DNA from 3 places in the Streptomyces mauvecolor genome. Region 1 is predicted to be linked to each of the others. Evidence: riboswitches for the same ligand, from Rfam matches in the RefSeq annotation. Region 1 holds a riboswitch; each other region holds the start of a gene.

Region 1 (4,647 bases):
CAGGACCGCGGCTGATGGCCGGTCACTTCGAGGCCCTGCCCCGCGGCGGCGCCGCCGTCGCGCTCGACGAGGTCGAGATCGCCATCCTGCGCTCGCTCGCCGTCCAGCTGCTCGAACTCATCGGGCCCGGCGACGAACCGGCCGAGGACGCGGACCCGCTGGCCGCCCTGTTCGCCGAGGGCCCGAGCGAGCCGCCCGCCGACCCGGCGCTCGCCCGCCTCTTCCCCGAGGCGTACGCGAGCGAGGAGAGCGACGAACTGCGCGCCAAATCGGCGGAGTTCAGGCGCTTCACCGAGAACGACCTGCGCGCCCGCAAGCGCACCGACGCCCTCGCGGTCGTGCACGGCCTCGACGCGCTGAGCCCCAAGGGCGACGGCGGAGCCGTCCTCAAGCTGACCGCCGAGGATTCACAGCACTGGCTGGGCGCGCTCAACGACCTGCGCCTGACCATCGGCACCCGCCTCGACGTCACCGACGAGGAGGAGAGCGAAGAGCTGTACCGGCTGCCGGACGACGATCCGCGCAAGCCGATGGTGATGGCTTATTTGTGGCTGGGTGTGCTCCAGGAAACACTCATCGAGACGCTCATGCCCTGACCGATCGTCCGGCGGATGGCCGTTCGCTCAGCGGACGCTCAAATCCGTATAACGATCCTGTCACCACAACGACCTGCTTTGTGGCGCAAAGGGACCTTTGTCCGCTTCTTCCTGTGGTGTGCGCCACAGTGGCCGATAGGGATCACCCATAAGGCCGTGATAAATCTTCACGACCACCCGGGGACGCCACCCATGTCCCCGGGGGCGCTTTGACCGGCTGACCGCCGGTGGCACTCCATCCACATCCGGGGGGATCAGGACCTGATCCGTCGCTTCGTGACCGAGGCGGACGGGTCAGCATGGAGAAAGGCGCACCACCATGACCTCAGCGCAGGTCGACAAGCACGACGACCGTCCTGCCGGCAATGAGGCCGCGGGGACCGCCCACAGTTCGAGCGAGGGCTCGGGCGAGGGATACCAGCGGGGCCTCGGGGCCCGGCAGATCCAGATGATCGCGATCGGCGGTGCCATCGGCACCGGCCTCTTCCTCGGCGCGGGCAAGGCCATCTCGAAGGCCGGCCCCAGCCTCATCCTGGCCTACGCCATCGCCGGCCTGGTCATCTTCTTCATCATGCGCGCCCTCGGCGAGCTGCTCATGTACCGCCCGGTGTCGGGCTCCTTCTCGGAGTACGCCCGGGAGTTCGTCGGCCCGTTCTGGGGCTTCGTCACCGGCTGGACGTACTGGCTCTTCTGGGTCGTCACCGGCATCACCGAAGTCACCGCGGCCGCCCAGTACATGGCCTTCTGGACCCACAGCAACGTCCCGCAATGGCTGTACGCGCTGGTCTTCACGCTCATCCTGTACGCCGTGAACCTCATCTCCGTGAAGCTCTTCGGTGAGCTGGAGTTCTGGTTCTCCATGGTCAAGGTGACCGCCATCGTCGGCATGATCCTGATCTGCGCCGGCATCCTGACCGTCGGCTTCTCCGACGCCGCGGACACCGCCACCGTCGCCAACCTGTGGAACGACCACGGCTTCTTCCCCAAGGGCATCGGCGGCACGCTGATGACCCTGCAGATCGTCATGTTCGCCTTCCTCGCCGTCGAGCTGGTCGGTGTGACCGCGGGCGAGTCCAAGGACCCCGAGAAGACCCTGCCCAAGGCCATCAACACCGTGCCGTGGCGCATCGCCGTCTTCTACATCGGCGCCCTGATCATGATCCTGTCGGTCGTCCCGTGGCACGAGTTCCAGCCGGGCGTCAGCCCCTTCGTCGCGGCCTTCGAGAAGATGGGCCTCGGCGTCGGCGCCGCCATCGTCAACTTCGTCGTCCTCACCGCGGCGCTCTCCTCCTGCAACTCGGGCATGTACTCCACCGGCCGCATGCTGCGCGACCTCGCGCTCAACGGCCAGGGCCCGAAGGTCTTCACCAAGCTCACCAAGAGCGGCACCCCGCTGGTCGGCACCACGGTCTCCGCGGCGCTCATGCTGGTCGGCGTGTGGATCAACTACGTGGCGCCCGGCAAGGCCTTCGACTACGTGGTCTCCTTCGCCACCATCTCCGGCATGTGGGCCTGGATCATGATCCTGGTCTGCCAGATCCGCTACCGCCGCCTGTCGGACACCGGCGCCCTGCCGCAGTCCAGCTTCCGCGCCCCCGGCGCCCCGTACACCAGCTGGTTCGCGCTGATCTTCATCTTCATGGTCATCGTGATGATGGGCATCGACAAGGACTCCCGTGTCTCCCTGTACTGCGCGCCGCTGTGGGGCCTGATCCTGGGCGTCTCCTACCTGGTCCTGAAGGCCAAGAACCCCGAGAACAAGGCGTTCGAGAAGCGCAGCTAATGCTCTGACCTGGGCGTTCTCACCATTCGGGCCGGTACGTATCGACTGTCGATACGGACCGGCCCGTCTGCTTATCCTTGCCGACATGCTGACCATCACCCAGGCCCTGTACGACCAGCTCGTGGCGCACGCCCGCGCCGACCACCCCGACGAGGCGTGCGGTGTGGTCGCGGGCCCGGCGGGCACCGGCCGCGCCGAGCGCTTCATCCCGATGCTGAACGCGGCCCGCTCGCCCACGTTCTACGAGTTCGACTCGCAGGACCTGCTGAAGCTGTACCGCGAGATGGACGACCGCGACGAGGAGCCGGTGATCGTCTACCACTCCCACACCGCGACCGAGGCGTACCCCTCCCGCACGGACGTGACGTACGCGAACGAGCCCGGCGCGCACTACGTCCTGGTCTCGACGGCGGACACGGACGGGGCGGGGGAGTTCCAGTTCCGCTCGTACCGGATCGTGGACGGCGTGATCACGGAGGAAGACGTGAAGGTGGTAGAGGCGTACTGACCCTCAGGGGTCGACCCGTACCATCTATACGCAATCTCGAACATTCGGGCGGCAGGACCCAGGAAGCCGGTGTGAATCCGGCACGGTCCCGCCACTGTGACCGGCCCCGTGGAAACCCGCGGGGCCGGAAGCCAGGAACTGACCTGCCGCCTTCTCCCGACGACAGGGGACGTGGAAATCCCCTTGGAGGAGCTCAGCCATGCTCTGGCGCCGCGCGGCCCTGGCCGCCGCCCTGCTGTTCCCACTGGCCGCCTGCACGACACAGGCGCGGCCCGAGGCCCAGGGCCGCTCGGCCCCCGGCTTCCCCTACACGGTCACCAACTGCGGCGTGACGACGGCCTTCACCGCCCCGCCGAAGCGAGCCGTGACGATGAACCAGCACGCCACGGAGGTGATGCTGGAGCTGGGCCTCGCCAAGTCCCTGGTGGGCATGGCCTACCTGGACGACAAGGTCCTCCCGGAATACGAGCAGGCATACCGCTCGGTCCCCGTCCTGGCGAAGGAATACCCCTCCTACGAAAAGCTCCTCTCGGCCAATCCGGACTACGTGTACGGCGGCTACGCGTCCGCCTTCGCGGCGAACGAGGGCCGGGGCCGCGAGGCTCTGGCCAAGAGCGGCATCAAGTCCCGCCTGAACGTGGAGAACTGCCCCAAGGGCGCCGCGACGACGATGAACGAGGTGTACGACGAAGTCCGCGAGGTGGGCCGGACGTTCGGCGTGCCGGAGCGGGCGGAGTCGTGGGTGAAGGCGGCGGAGGCCACGAACGCGCGGACACAGGCGGCCCGCAAGGGCGCGGCCCCCGTCCCGGTCTTCGTCTACGACAGCGGGGACAAGACGGCGTTCACGGTCGGCGGCAAGGGCATCGGCAACGACATCGTGACGCGGGCCGGCGGCCGCAACGTCTTCGCGGACGACCTCAAGGACACGTCCTTCGGCGACGCGAGCTGGGAAAACGTGGTCGCCCGCGCGCCGGAGGCGATCCTGATCCTGGACTACGGCGGCACGAGCGTGGAAGCGAAGAAGCAGCGCCTGCGCGACGACCCGGCCCTGGCATCCGTCCCGGCCGTCAAGAACAACCGCTTCGCGGTCCTGCCGCTGTCGGACATGGTGACGGGAGTCAGAGCACCGGACGCGGTGGCGAAGCTGGCGAGCCGGCTCCGCCCGGGGGCGGGGGAGTGAGCGGGGTGACCCCGCGTTGGCGGTACCCCCTTGTGATCGGGGGGCTCGCAGCCGTTCTGGCCGCCGGCGTCGTCGGCGGGCTCGCGCTCGGGTCGGTGCGGATACCGGCCCACGAGGTGCTGGGGATCGTCACCGGTTCGGCGGAGCCGGGACCGTACCGGACCATCGTGCTCGACGTCCGGCTGCCCCGCGTCGTGCTCGGGGCCGTCACGGGGGCCGGGCTCGCCGTCATCGGGACCGTGCTCCAGGCCCTCGTACGCAACCCCCTCGCCGACCCCTTTCTGCTCGGCGTGTCCAGCGGGGCCGCCGCCGGGGCCGTCGCCGTGATCGTGCTCGGGGTGGGGGCCGGGGTGGCCACCACCGTCGCCCTGCCCGCCGCCGCCTTCGCGGGGGCGCTCGCCGCCCTGGTCCTCGTGTACGCACTGGCCGGGCGCGGCGGCTCCATGACGGGCGGCCGCCTGGTTCTCGCCGGGGTCGCCGTCTCGTACGTCCTGTCCGCGCTGACCAGCCTGATCCTGGTGACCTCGGCCAGCGCCGAGCACGTACAGGAAGTCCTGCACTGGACGCTCGGCGGACTCGG
Region 2 (4,647 bases), on a different contig from region 1:
GGCATCCGTCCAAGAAGGGCTCCCCGCCCAGCACCTGGGCCACGCCGTGGTGGATCTCGTACCCCTCGACGGGCTCCCCGAGGGCCTCGCCGACGGGCCGGGCCAGGGTCTTGCCGGCGGCGAACCGCACCCGTACGGGCAGCAGTCCGAGCCCCGCCACCGAGCCCGCCTTCGACTCGACCTCGTCCTCGATGTGCTCGCCGAGCAGCTGGAACCCGCCGCAGATGCCGAGCACCGGGCGGCCCTCGGCGGCCCTGCGCGCCAGCTCCGCAGCCAAGCCGCGCTCGCGCAGCCACTCCAGGGCGCGGACCGTGCCGCGCGTGCCCGGCACCACCACGAGGTCGGCGTCGGTGAGCTCCTCGGGCCGGTCGACGAACCGCACGACCACGCCGGGCTCGGCCGCGAGCGCGTCCACATCGGTGAAGTTGGACATCAGCGGGACGGCACAGACTGCGACCCGCAGCACGTCCTCGCCGACCGGCGGCGCCACCACGGACTCCCGCACGGCCCCGCGCAGGGACACCCTGAGGCCGTCCTCCTCGTCGATGCCGAGGCCGTGGGCGTAGGGCAGGATCCCGTAGGTGTGCCGCCCGGTGAGGCCGCGCAGCATCTCGATGCCGGGCTCCAGGAGCGTCACATCGCCCCGGAACTTGTTGACGATGTATCCGGCGACCAGCGCCTGGTCCTCGGGGCCGAGCAGTGCCGTCGTCCCGAAGAACGAGGCGAACACGCCGCCCCGGTCGATGTCGCCGACCACGACGACGGGCAGCCGCGCGGCCCGCGCGATGCCCATGTTGACGATGTCGGTACGCCGCAGATTGATCTCGGCCGGGCTGCCCGCCCCCTCGCAGATCACGGCGTCATATGTGCCCCGAAGCTCCTCCAGGCACTCCAGAACGGTGCCGAGCAGCGCCTGTTGCCGCCCTCCGCGCAGAGCCTTCCCGGGGGACGCCCCCCCGGACCCCCCGAAGAAGCCGCGGGCACTCATCTCGCCCACCGGCTTGCCCATCAGGACGACCTGGCTGGAGCGGTCGCTCCCCGGCTTGAGCAGCACCGGGTTCATGAGCGCGTTCGGCTCCACGCGCGCCGCCTGCGCCTGCATCGCCTGCGCCCGGCCGATCTCCGCGCCCTCGCGCGTGACGAACGAGTTCAGCGACATGTTCTGCCCCTTGAAGGGCGCGACCTTGACGCCCTGGCGCACCAGCCAGCGGCAGATCCCGGCCGTGACGACGCTCTTTCCCGCGTCCGAGGTCGTGCCCGCGATCAGCAGCCCGCCACCCATGTACGTCCCTTCCTCACAGCGGCCCTCGTCGCGACGGAGGCGGCCAGCGTCAGCCAGCCCACCCTGCGCGAGAGCCGTACCGCCCGTTCGATGTCCGCGACCTCGACGGTCCGCCCCGAGCCATTGAGGACCGGCCGGTGCTCGACGCGCCCGGCATAGGAGAGCGTGCCCCCGAGCCGTACACCCAGCGCCCCCGCGAACGCGGCCTCGACCGGGCCCGCGTTGGGGCTCGGGTGCCGGCCGGCATCGGCGCGCCAGGCCCGTACCGCGCCCCTGGTGTCCGGGCCCGCCAGCGCCGCGAGGACCGCGGTGAGGCGGGCGCCCGGCCAGCCCGCCACGTCGTCCAGGCGCGCCGAGGCCCAGCCGTACCTGCGGTATCTGGCCGACTTGTGCCCGACCATCGCGTCCAGCGTGTTGACCGCCCGGAAGCCCACCAGGCCCGGCACGCCCGCGAGCGCGCCCCACACCAGGGCGCCGACGACCGCGTCCGAGGTGTTCTCGGCGACCGACTCGACGACGGCCCGCGCGATGCCGTCCGCGTCCAGGGACTGCGGGTCGCGCCCGCACAGGTGCGGCAGGCGTTCCCGGGCCACCTCGACGTCGCCCGCGGCCAGCGCGCCGCCGATGGCCCGCGCCTCACGGCCGAGCGACGTGCCGCCCACCACCGTCCAGGTGGCGGCGGCGGTCAGCGCGACGGATGCGGCGGGACGGCCCCGTACGGCACGGGAAAGGAGGACGGCAGCGCCCGCGGCGCCGCCCGCGCACACCAGGGTGTGCAGTGCGCCCCGGCCGCGGTGGTCGCGCCACAGGACGCGTTCGACGGCGCCGGCGGCGCGTCCGAACGCGGCGACCGGATGGCCGCGGCGCGGATCGCCGAGCAGGAGGTCGCCGAGGAGTCCGGCCGTGGCGCCGTAGGCGAAGGTGCGATCGGCCCGCATCCGCTCAGCCCGTCAGGGCGTCGCGGGAAGGGCCGGAATGTCTCGACGGGCAGGCGCGCATGGCGGTATGTCCTCACTCAGGGTGTCCGCGCCCTGGTTCGACGTGACCGGCGGTGAGAGTTCCTGGCTCGCGGGGATCACTCCCCGGTGACAGTGGCGGGACCGCGCCGGATTCGCACCGGCTTCCTCTTCTGCCGCCGTAGCTGGCCGGTGCAGTCCACCACGCTGCGAGAACACCCGTCAACTTGCCGTTGACCTGCGGCGCGAGAGAGTGCGCGGCGCCACACGGAACCGCCCTCCGGCGCGGGCCGGAGGGCGGTTCGGGTGATGTCCGTGGGTCAGGCGACGATCAGATAGATCCCGTACGCGACGGCCGCCGCGCAGGCCGCGAAGCAGACGTACGCGCCGGTGCGGGCCAGCGCCACATTGCCGGTGCCGGATGCCGCGGCCTCGTGCTTGGTGAGGCCGACGATGCCGAGGGTGAACAGGCCCACCAGGCCGACGGTCACCACGAGGCTGACGCCGAAGACGGAGCCGAGAGCTGCCCAGTCGATGTGCATGAGGATTCCTTAGCTGTGCCGGAGAACCGGGTCAGACCGTCGCCGGGGTGGGCGGGTCGGCAGGGGCCGCCGGGGCCGGGGCCTGGATCGTGGCCTTGAGGTCGATGGCCGCGGCGGCCGCCGCGGTCGGCGGCGGGGTGACCGCGGCGATCGCGGTGGTGACGACACCGGCGGGCTCGGCCGCGGAGGCCTCGCCGGTCTCGTCGGCGGTGACGTTGTGGTGGTCGACCGGCTGGCGGCGCGACAGCTTCCAGATGGTGCCCGAACCGGCGACCAGGAGGATCGCGACGGCGACGATGCCCCAGGTGCCCTGCTTGGTGAGGAACTCCGCACCCGCGCCCACGAGTCCGGCGGCCGGCAGCGTGAGAATCCAGGCGACGGCCATCCGGGAGGCGGTGGACCAGCGGACCACGCCGCCCTTGCGGCCGATGCCCGCGCCCATGACGGAGCCCGAGCAGACCTGGGTGGTGGAGAGCGAGAAGCCGATGTGCGAGGAGGCCAGGATGACGGTGGCGGCGCCGGTCTGGGCGGCGAAGCCCTGCGGCGGGCGCAGCTCGGTCAGGCCCTTGCCCATGGTGCGGATGATGCGCCAGCCGCCGAGGTAGGTGCCCATCGCGATGGCCAGACCGGCCGAGACGATGACCCACAGCGGGGGGTTCGCGCCCGGGTGCAGCACACCGCCGGTGACCAGGGCGAGGGTGATGATGCCCATCGTCTTCTGGGCGTCGTTGGTGCCGTGGGCGAGCGAGACGAGGCCGGCCGAGGCGATCTGGCCCGCGCGGTAGCCCTTGGCGGTGGCCTTCTCGTCGGTGTTCCGGTTGAGCCGGTACGTCAGCCGGGTGGCCAGCATCGCGGCGATGCCCGCGACGATCGGCGCGGCGACGGCGGGGAGCAGCACCTTGGTGACCACGGTCGAGCCGTTGACCGAGGACCATCCTGCCGACATGACCGCTGCGCCGATCAGGCCGCCGAACAGGGCGTGGGAGGAGCTGGAGGGCAGACCGAGCAGCCAGGTCAGCAGGTTCCAGAGGATGGCACCGACCAGGGCCGCGAAGATGACCTCGGTTCTGATGCCTTTTTCGTCGATGATCCCGCCGGAGATCGTCTTGGCGACCTCCACCGACAGGAACGCGCCGACCAGGTTGAGCACGGCGGACATCGCGACCGCCGTCTTGGGCTTCAGGGCGCCGGTCGAGATGGTGGTGGCCATCGCGTTGGCGGTGTCATGGAAACCGTTCGTGAAATCGAACACGAGAGCTGTCACGACCACAATCGCGAGCAGCAGCGTGATGTGTTCCATTTACCCAGGCAATCGTTCGACGTCAGTGGCTGGACGAACGTAAGTAACCTGAGTGAACGGAAGATGAACTGGGGCGGGCGTGTCGGTGTTCGTGGCCACTTCTGGCCCCCCGGCCGGCCCCCGGAGGCCGTTCAGCGGCCCGCCGCGAACCGCTTCAACTGCCCAAAAGACCCATTGAAGAGATTCTGGTCACCCGGCAGGCTCCCGCTCCCGTTCTGGAACTGCCAGAACGTCCAGTACGACCAGCCCGCCGGCAGCGCGCCCGGCGTGTCGGCGTACCGGGCCAGCCACAGGGCGTGGTGCGCGGCGAAGGCCCGGCTGCGCCCGGTGCAGGCGTTCCACCAGCCCGCGGTCGTGTAGATCACCGGGCGGCGGCCGGTGAGCAGCTGCACCTCGTCGCTGAAGTCCGTGATCCAGGAGGTCATCGCGGCCGGACTCAGCCCGTAGCACTTGCCGCCGCTGCCGTCCTTGGCGTTCTTGCCGTACGGGTTGTGCTCCAGGTCGACCGCGGGCGGCAGCGTCCAGCCGTCGTCCGACCAGTCGCCGCCGTTGCGCACGAAGAAGTCG
Region 3 (4,647 bases), on a different contig from region 1:
CGGCGAGCATCGCCGCGTTGGCGCTGGCCGCCTCGCGACCGAGGGCCTCCACCTCGTCGAGCGCCGCCGCACAGTCCCCGTACCGGCCCTCCCTCAGCGCCCGCTCTCCGCGCCACAGCGGCACGTACCAGGCGTACAGGGGTCGTCTGAGCGGCCGGACCACGCCCTCGTAGGCGACGGCCTCCGCGTCGGCCGCCGCGAACTCGCCGGTCTCCATCAGCGCCACCAACCGCAGGCGGCGGCCGAGGAGTTCGAGGACCGGGTCCGGCAGTTCCCGGGCCGTGGCGACGATCTCCGCGGACCACGCGAGCCGGTCGCGGCAGTGGCCGGGGCCGGGCCGGGCGTCGCACAGGGCGGCGAGCGCCGGGCCGAGGGTCGCCGGGTCACCGATCTCGCGGGCGGTGCGTACGGCCTCTTCCGCGAGGGCGATCCGGTGCTCCTCGGACTCGATGAGCCCGGCGGCGAGGGACAGCCGGGCGGTGACCGCGGCGCGCAGCGCGGTGTGGGCCGGATCGCCGGCCAGGGCCGCGCGTGCCTCGGCGAGCAGGTCGGTCTGCTCGCGGTCGGCGAGGTCGACCTCGAAGCCGACGGGGCCGGTGCCGAGGCCGAGAGCGGCCTGCGCGAGCAGGTCGGGGCGATGCGCCTCGCGGGCGAGGGAGGCGGCGCGCAGGACGGCTCTGCGGGCGGCGTCCCACTCGCCGGCGCCGAGGCGGGCGGCGCCCAGACCGAGCAGTACCTCGGCGAGTTCGGCACCTGGGGCACAGACCTCGGCGGCGCGCTCGTACCAGCGGACCGCTTCCTCGTAGGCGAGGAGCCCGGAGGCGCGTTCGCCTGCCTCGCGGGCGTAGCCGGCGGCCTCATGGGCGTGTTCGGGCCCGGAGAGCAGGAGGTGGTGGGCGACCTCGGCGGGCCCGGTGTCACGTCCGCGCCGGGCGTGGACGGCGAGTACGGCGGCGATCGCGCGGTGCAGAGCCGACCGCTGTCCGGCGGACAGCCCACCGTAGACCGCCTCCCGCAGCAGGTCGTGCCGGAAAGCGGCACGGTCGGCCGTGAGCTCTGCCAGCAGGCCCGCGTCGGCGGCCTCGCCGAGCAGCGCGCGCACCTCGTCCAGGGGCACACCCGCGGCCTCGGCGACGACGTCGAGCCGGAACCGGGTGCCGAGGGCGGAGCCGACGTCCAGTACGTGGGCGGCGCGCTGCGACAGTTCGGCGGTCCGCGCCAGGACGGCTGCCCGGATGGCCACCGAGGGGGCGGTCCGTTCACCGCGCGGCCGGCCCGCCCACGTCGCGAGGGGCGCCCCCGCCCTCAGCAGCTCCGTCACGAAGAACGCGTCTCCGCCGGTGCGCCGCAGCAGGTGCCGGACGTCGGACCGGGAAGGTTCGGTGCTCGTCGCCGCCGTGATCAAGTCCGCGACGTCCTCCTCGCGCAGCGGCCCCAGGGGCAACGACCTTCCCCGGCGCAGCAGTTGAGCCCGCGCCCAGGAACGGTCCTGCCATGCCGTGTCGTCGTCACGTGCCGTGGCCAGGAGCACGACCGCGGTGGTGCGCGCGCTGTCGGCCAGCTCCAACAGCAGCCGCAGGGACGACGCGTCGGCGGCGTGCGCGTCGTCGAGGACCAGGAGCAGTGGCCGGTTCTGCGCCGCCGTCGCGAGCACCTCGGCCACATCTCCGGTCAACCGCAGCCGCGCCGCCTCGGGGTCGGTCCGGCCCCCGGAGCCCGCCCCGGCCCCCGACACCAGCGCCCGCAGCGGCGGCGACCCGCTCACCAGGCGGCCGCACCGCACATCGTCGGAGACGAGTTCGCGCAGCAGCCGCGACCAGGGCCACAGGGCCCGCCCGGTGGGGCCCGGCGGGCACCACGTCCACAGCGTGCGGAACCCGTCGGCGTGTGCGACGGCCTCCTCCGCGGTCCGCGTCTTGCCCACGCCGGCCGCGCCGGTCAGCGACACCAGCCCTCCCCGGCCCGCCGCCGCGCTCGCCAGCGCGTCTTTCAGCTCACGCAGCACGTCCTCGCGCCCGACAAACGGATAACCCGCCACGATGCCCGCCTCGTCCGTCCCATCGCCGCTTCGAGAGTGCTCCTCCCTTCGAGCGTAGGCAGCCGGGGCCCGGAGCGCGAGGCGCCGCGTGCGCCGACTCACCGTCCGGCATGCGGAAACGCGGTTTCCCGGTCGCCGGTCGAGCGCATAGGGTGCGGATGCAGCTGGTTCGCCCCGTCCGCCAGGCGGGATGCGTCGCAAGAGGGAACCCGGTGGGAATCCGGGACTGCCCCGCAGCGGTGAGCGGGAACGACCGCCGTCATACGCACTGGGCCCGGCCGGGTCTGGGAAGCGACGGCCAGTAGATGCCTCAAAGAGCACGAGGCGTGCCCGCGAGTCCGAAGACCTGCCACTGCCCGTGTGCGACCGATCGCGCGCGGAGATCCCGGTGACCTCGAGGGCGGGTCGGCGTACGCACCAGCGGCAACGGCACACACGCCGTGGCCCCGGTCCGTCGTTCCTCCGCGCCTTCGTCCCGTTCCGGGGTCCGCTCCACCGAAGAGCTCGCGAAGGAGAGTCTCGTGACCAAGTCCGCAGCCGCGGCAGCACGCGCCACCGTGTACGGCTACCCCCGCCAAGGCCCGAACCGGGAACTGAAGAAGGCGATCGAGGGCTACTGGAAGGGCCGTGTCGGCGCCCCCGAGCTCCGGCGGACCGCCGCCGAACTGCGGGCGGCCACCTGGCGGCAGCTCGCCGAGGCCGGCGTCCACGAGGTGCCGACCGGCGACTTCTCGTACTACGACCACGTCCTGGACACCAGCGTCATGGTGGGCGCCGTGCCCGGCCGCCACCGCGAGGCCGTCGCGGCCGATGCCCTGGACGGCTACTTCGCGATGGCGCGCGGCACCCAGGACGTGGCGCCGCTCGAAATGACCAAGTGGTTCGACACCAACTACCACTATCTGGTACCGGAGTTGGGGCCGGACACCGTCTTTTCCGCCGACTCCTCCAAGCAGGTCGGAGAGTTCGGGGAGGCCCTCGCGCTCGGGCTCGCCGCGCGTCCCGTGCTCGTGGGTCCGGTGACCTATCTGCTGCTCGCCAAGCCCGCGCCCGGCGTGGCCGCCGACTTCGAGCCGTTGACCCTGCTCGACCGGCTCCTTCCGGTGTACGCGCGGGTGCTGGCCGATCTGCGGGCGGCCGGGGCCCAGTGGGTGCAGCTGGACGAGCCCGCGCTCGTCCAGGACCGCACCCCCGCCGAACTGAACGCCGTCGCCCGCTCCTACCGCGAACTCGGCGCGCTCACCGACCGCCCCAAGCTCCTGGTCGCCTCGTACTTCGACCGGCTCGGTGAGGCCCTGCCGGTCCTCGCCAAGGCGCCGGTCGACGGGCTCGCCCTGGACTTCACCGGCCCCGCGGCCGCCAACCTCGACGACCTCGCCGCGGTCGGCGGCCTGCCCGGCAAGCGGCTCGTCGCGGGGGTCGTGGACGGGCGCAACGTGTGGATCAACGACCTGGAGAAGTCGCTGTCCACCCTGGGCACGCTGCTCGGTCTCGCCGACCGCGTGGACGTGGCCGCTTCCTGCTCGCTGCTCCATGTCCCGCTCGACGCGGCCGCCGAACGCGGCATCGAGCCGCAGATCGCGCGCTGGCTCGCGTTCGCCCGCCAGAAGACCGCCGAGGTCGTCACGCTCGCCCGCGGCCTGTCCGGCGGCACCGGAGCCATCACGGCCGAACTGGCCGCAAACCGGGCCGACTTGGCCTCCCGCGCCGGTTCGGCCATCACCCGCGATCCGGCCGTACGCGCCCGCACCACCGCCGTCACCGACGCGGACGCCCGCCGCGCCCAGCCGTACGCCGAGCGGGCCGCCGCCCAGCGCGCCCACATGAACCTGCCGCCGCTGCCCACGACGACGATCGGCTCGTTCCCGCAGACCGGTGAACTCCGCACGGCCCGGGCCGACTTGCGCACCGGACGCATCGGCACGGCCGCGTACGAGGAGCGCATCGAGGCCGAGATCCGCGAGGTGGTCTCCTTCCAGGAGAAGACCGGCATCGACGTCCTCGTGCACGGCGAGCCCGAACGCAACGACATGGTCCAGTACTTCGCGGAGCAGCTCACCGGCTACCTTGCCACCCAGCACGGCTGGGTCCAGTCGTACGGCACCCGTTATGTGCGCCCGCCGGTCCTGGCCGGCGACATCTCGCGGCCCGAGCCGATGACGGTGCGCTGGACGACGTACGCCCAGTCGCTCACCGACCGCCCGGTCAAGGGCATGCTCACCGGCCCGGTCACCATGCTCGCCTGGTCCTTCGTCCGTGACGACCAGCCGCTCGCCGACACCGCCCGGCAGGTCGCTCTCGCCCTGCGCGACGAGGTCGACGACCTTGAATCGAACGGGACTTCCGTCATCCAGGTCGACGAGCCGGCGCTGCGCGAAACCCTGCCACTGCGCGCGGCCGGCCACCCGGCATACCTGGCCTGGGCGACGGAGGCGTTCCGGCTGACGACCGGCGGGGTGCGGCCGGACACCCAGATCCACACCCATATGTGCTACGCCGAGTTCGGCGAGATCCTCGCCGCCATCGACGACCTGGACGCGGACGTGATCAGCCTGGAGGCGGCCCGCTCCCACATGCGGGTCGCGGACGAGCTGGCCGCGGCGGGCTAT

What was found. Region 1 has a riboswitch for cobalamin ahead of ABD346_RS29370 (ABC transporter substrate-binding protein). Riboswitches for the same ligand answer to the same signal wherever they lie in the genome.
Region 2: linked by a shared signal. The riboswitch ahead of ABD346_RS07110 (cobalamin biosynthesis protein) and the one ahead of ABD346_RS29370 (ABC transporter substrate-binding protein) in region 1 are both predicted to bind cobalamin.
Region 3: linked by a shared signal. The riboswitch ahead of metE (5-methyltetrahydropteroyltriglutamate--homocysteine S-methyltransferase) and the one ahead of ABD346_RS29370 (ABC transporter substrate-binding protein) in region 1 are both predicted to bind cobalamin.

What each region holds. Positions count from the first base shown of each region.
Region 1 covers NZ_BAAASQ010000023.1:397,441-402,087, reverse strand. The annotation lists gene clpS (ATP-dependent Clp protease adapter ClpS) at 1-15, shown strand, start outside; gene ABD346_RS29385 (DUF2017 domain-containing protein) at 15-596, shown strand; gene ABD346_RS29380 (amino acid permease) at 916-2,379, shown strand; gene ABD346_RS29375 (M67 family metallopeptidase) at 2,465-2,887, shown strand; cobalamin riboswitch at 2,924-3,048, shown strand; gene ABD346_RS29370 (ABC transporter substrate-binding protein) at 3,087-4,067, shown strand; gene ABD346_RS29365 (FecCD family ABC transporter permease) at 4,073-4,647, shown strand, end outside.
Region 2 covers NZ_BAAASQ010000007.1:57,412-62,058, reverse strand. The annotation lists gene ABD346_RS07115 (cobyric acid synthase) at 1-1,282, opposite strand, end outside; gene ABD346_RS07110 (cobalamin biosynthesis protein) at 1,264-2,220, opposite strand; cobalamin riboswitch at 2,319-2,457, opposite strand; gene ABD346_RS07105 (hypothetical protein) at 2,559-2,780, opposite strand; gene ABD346_RS07100 (inorganic phosphate transporter) at 2,812-4,080, opposite strand; gene ABD346_RS07095 (lysozyme) at 4,212-4,647, opposite strand, start outside.
Region 3 covers NZ_BAAASQ010000004.1:251,046-255,692, forward strand. The annotation lists gene ABD346_RS04295 (ATP-binding protein) at 1-2,038, opposite strand, end outside; cobalamin riboswitch at 2,186-2,406, shown strand; gene metE (5-methyltetrahydropteroyltriglutamate--homocysteine S-methyltransferase) at 2,560-4,647, shown strand, end outside.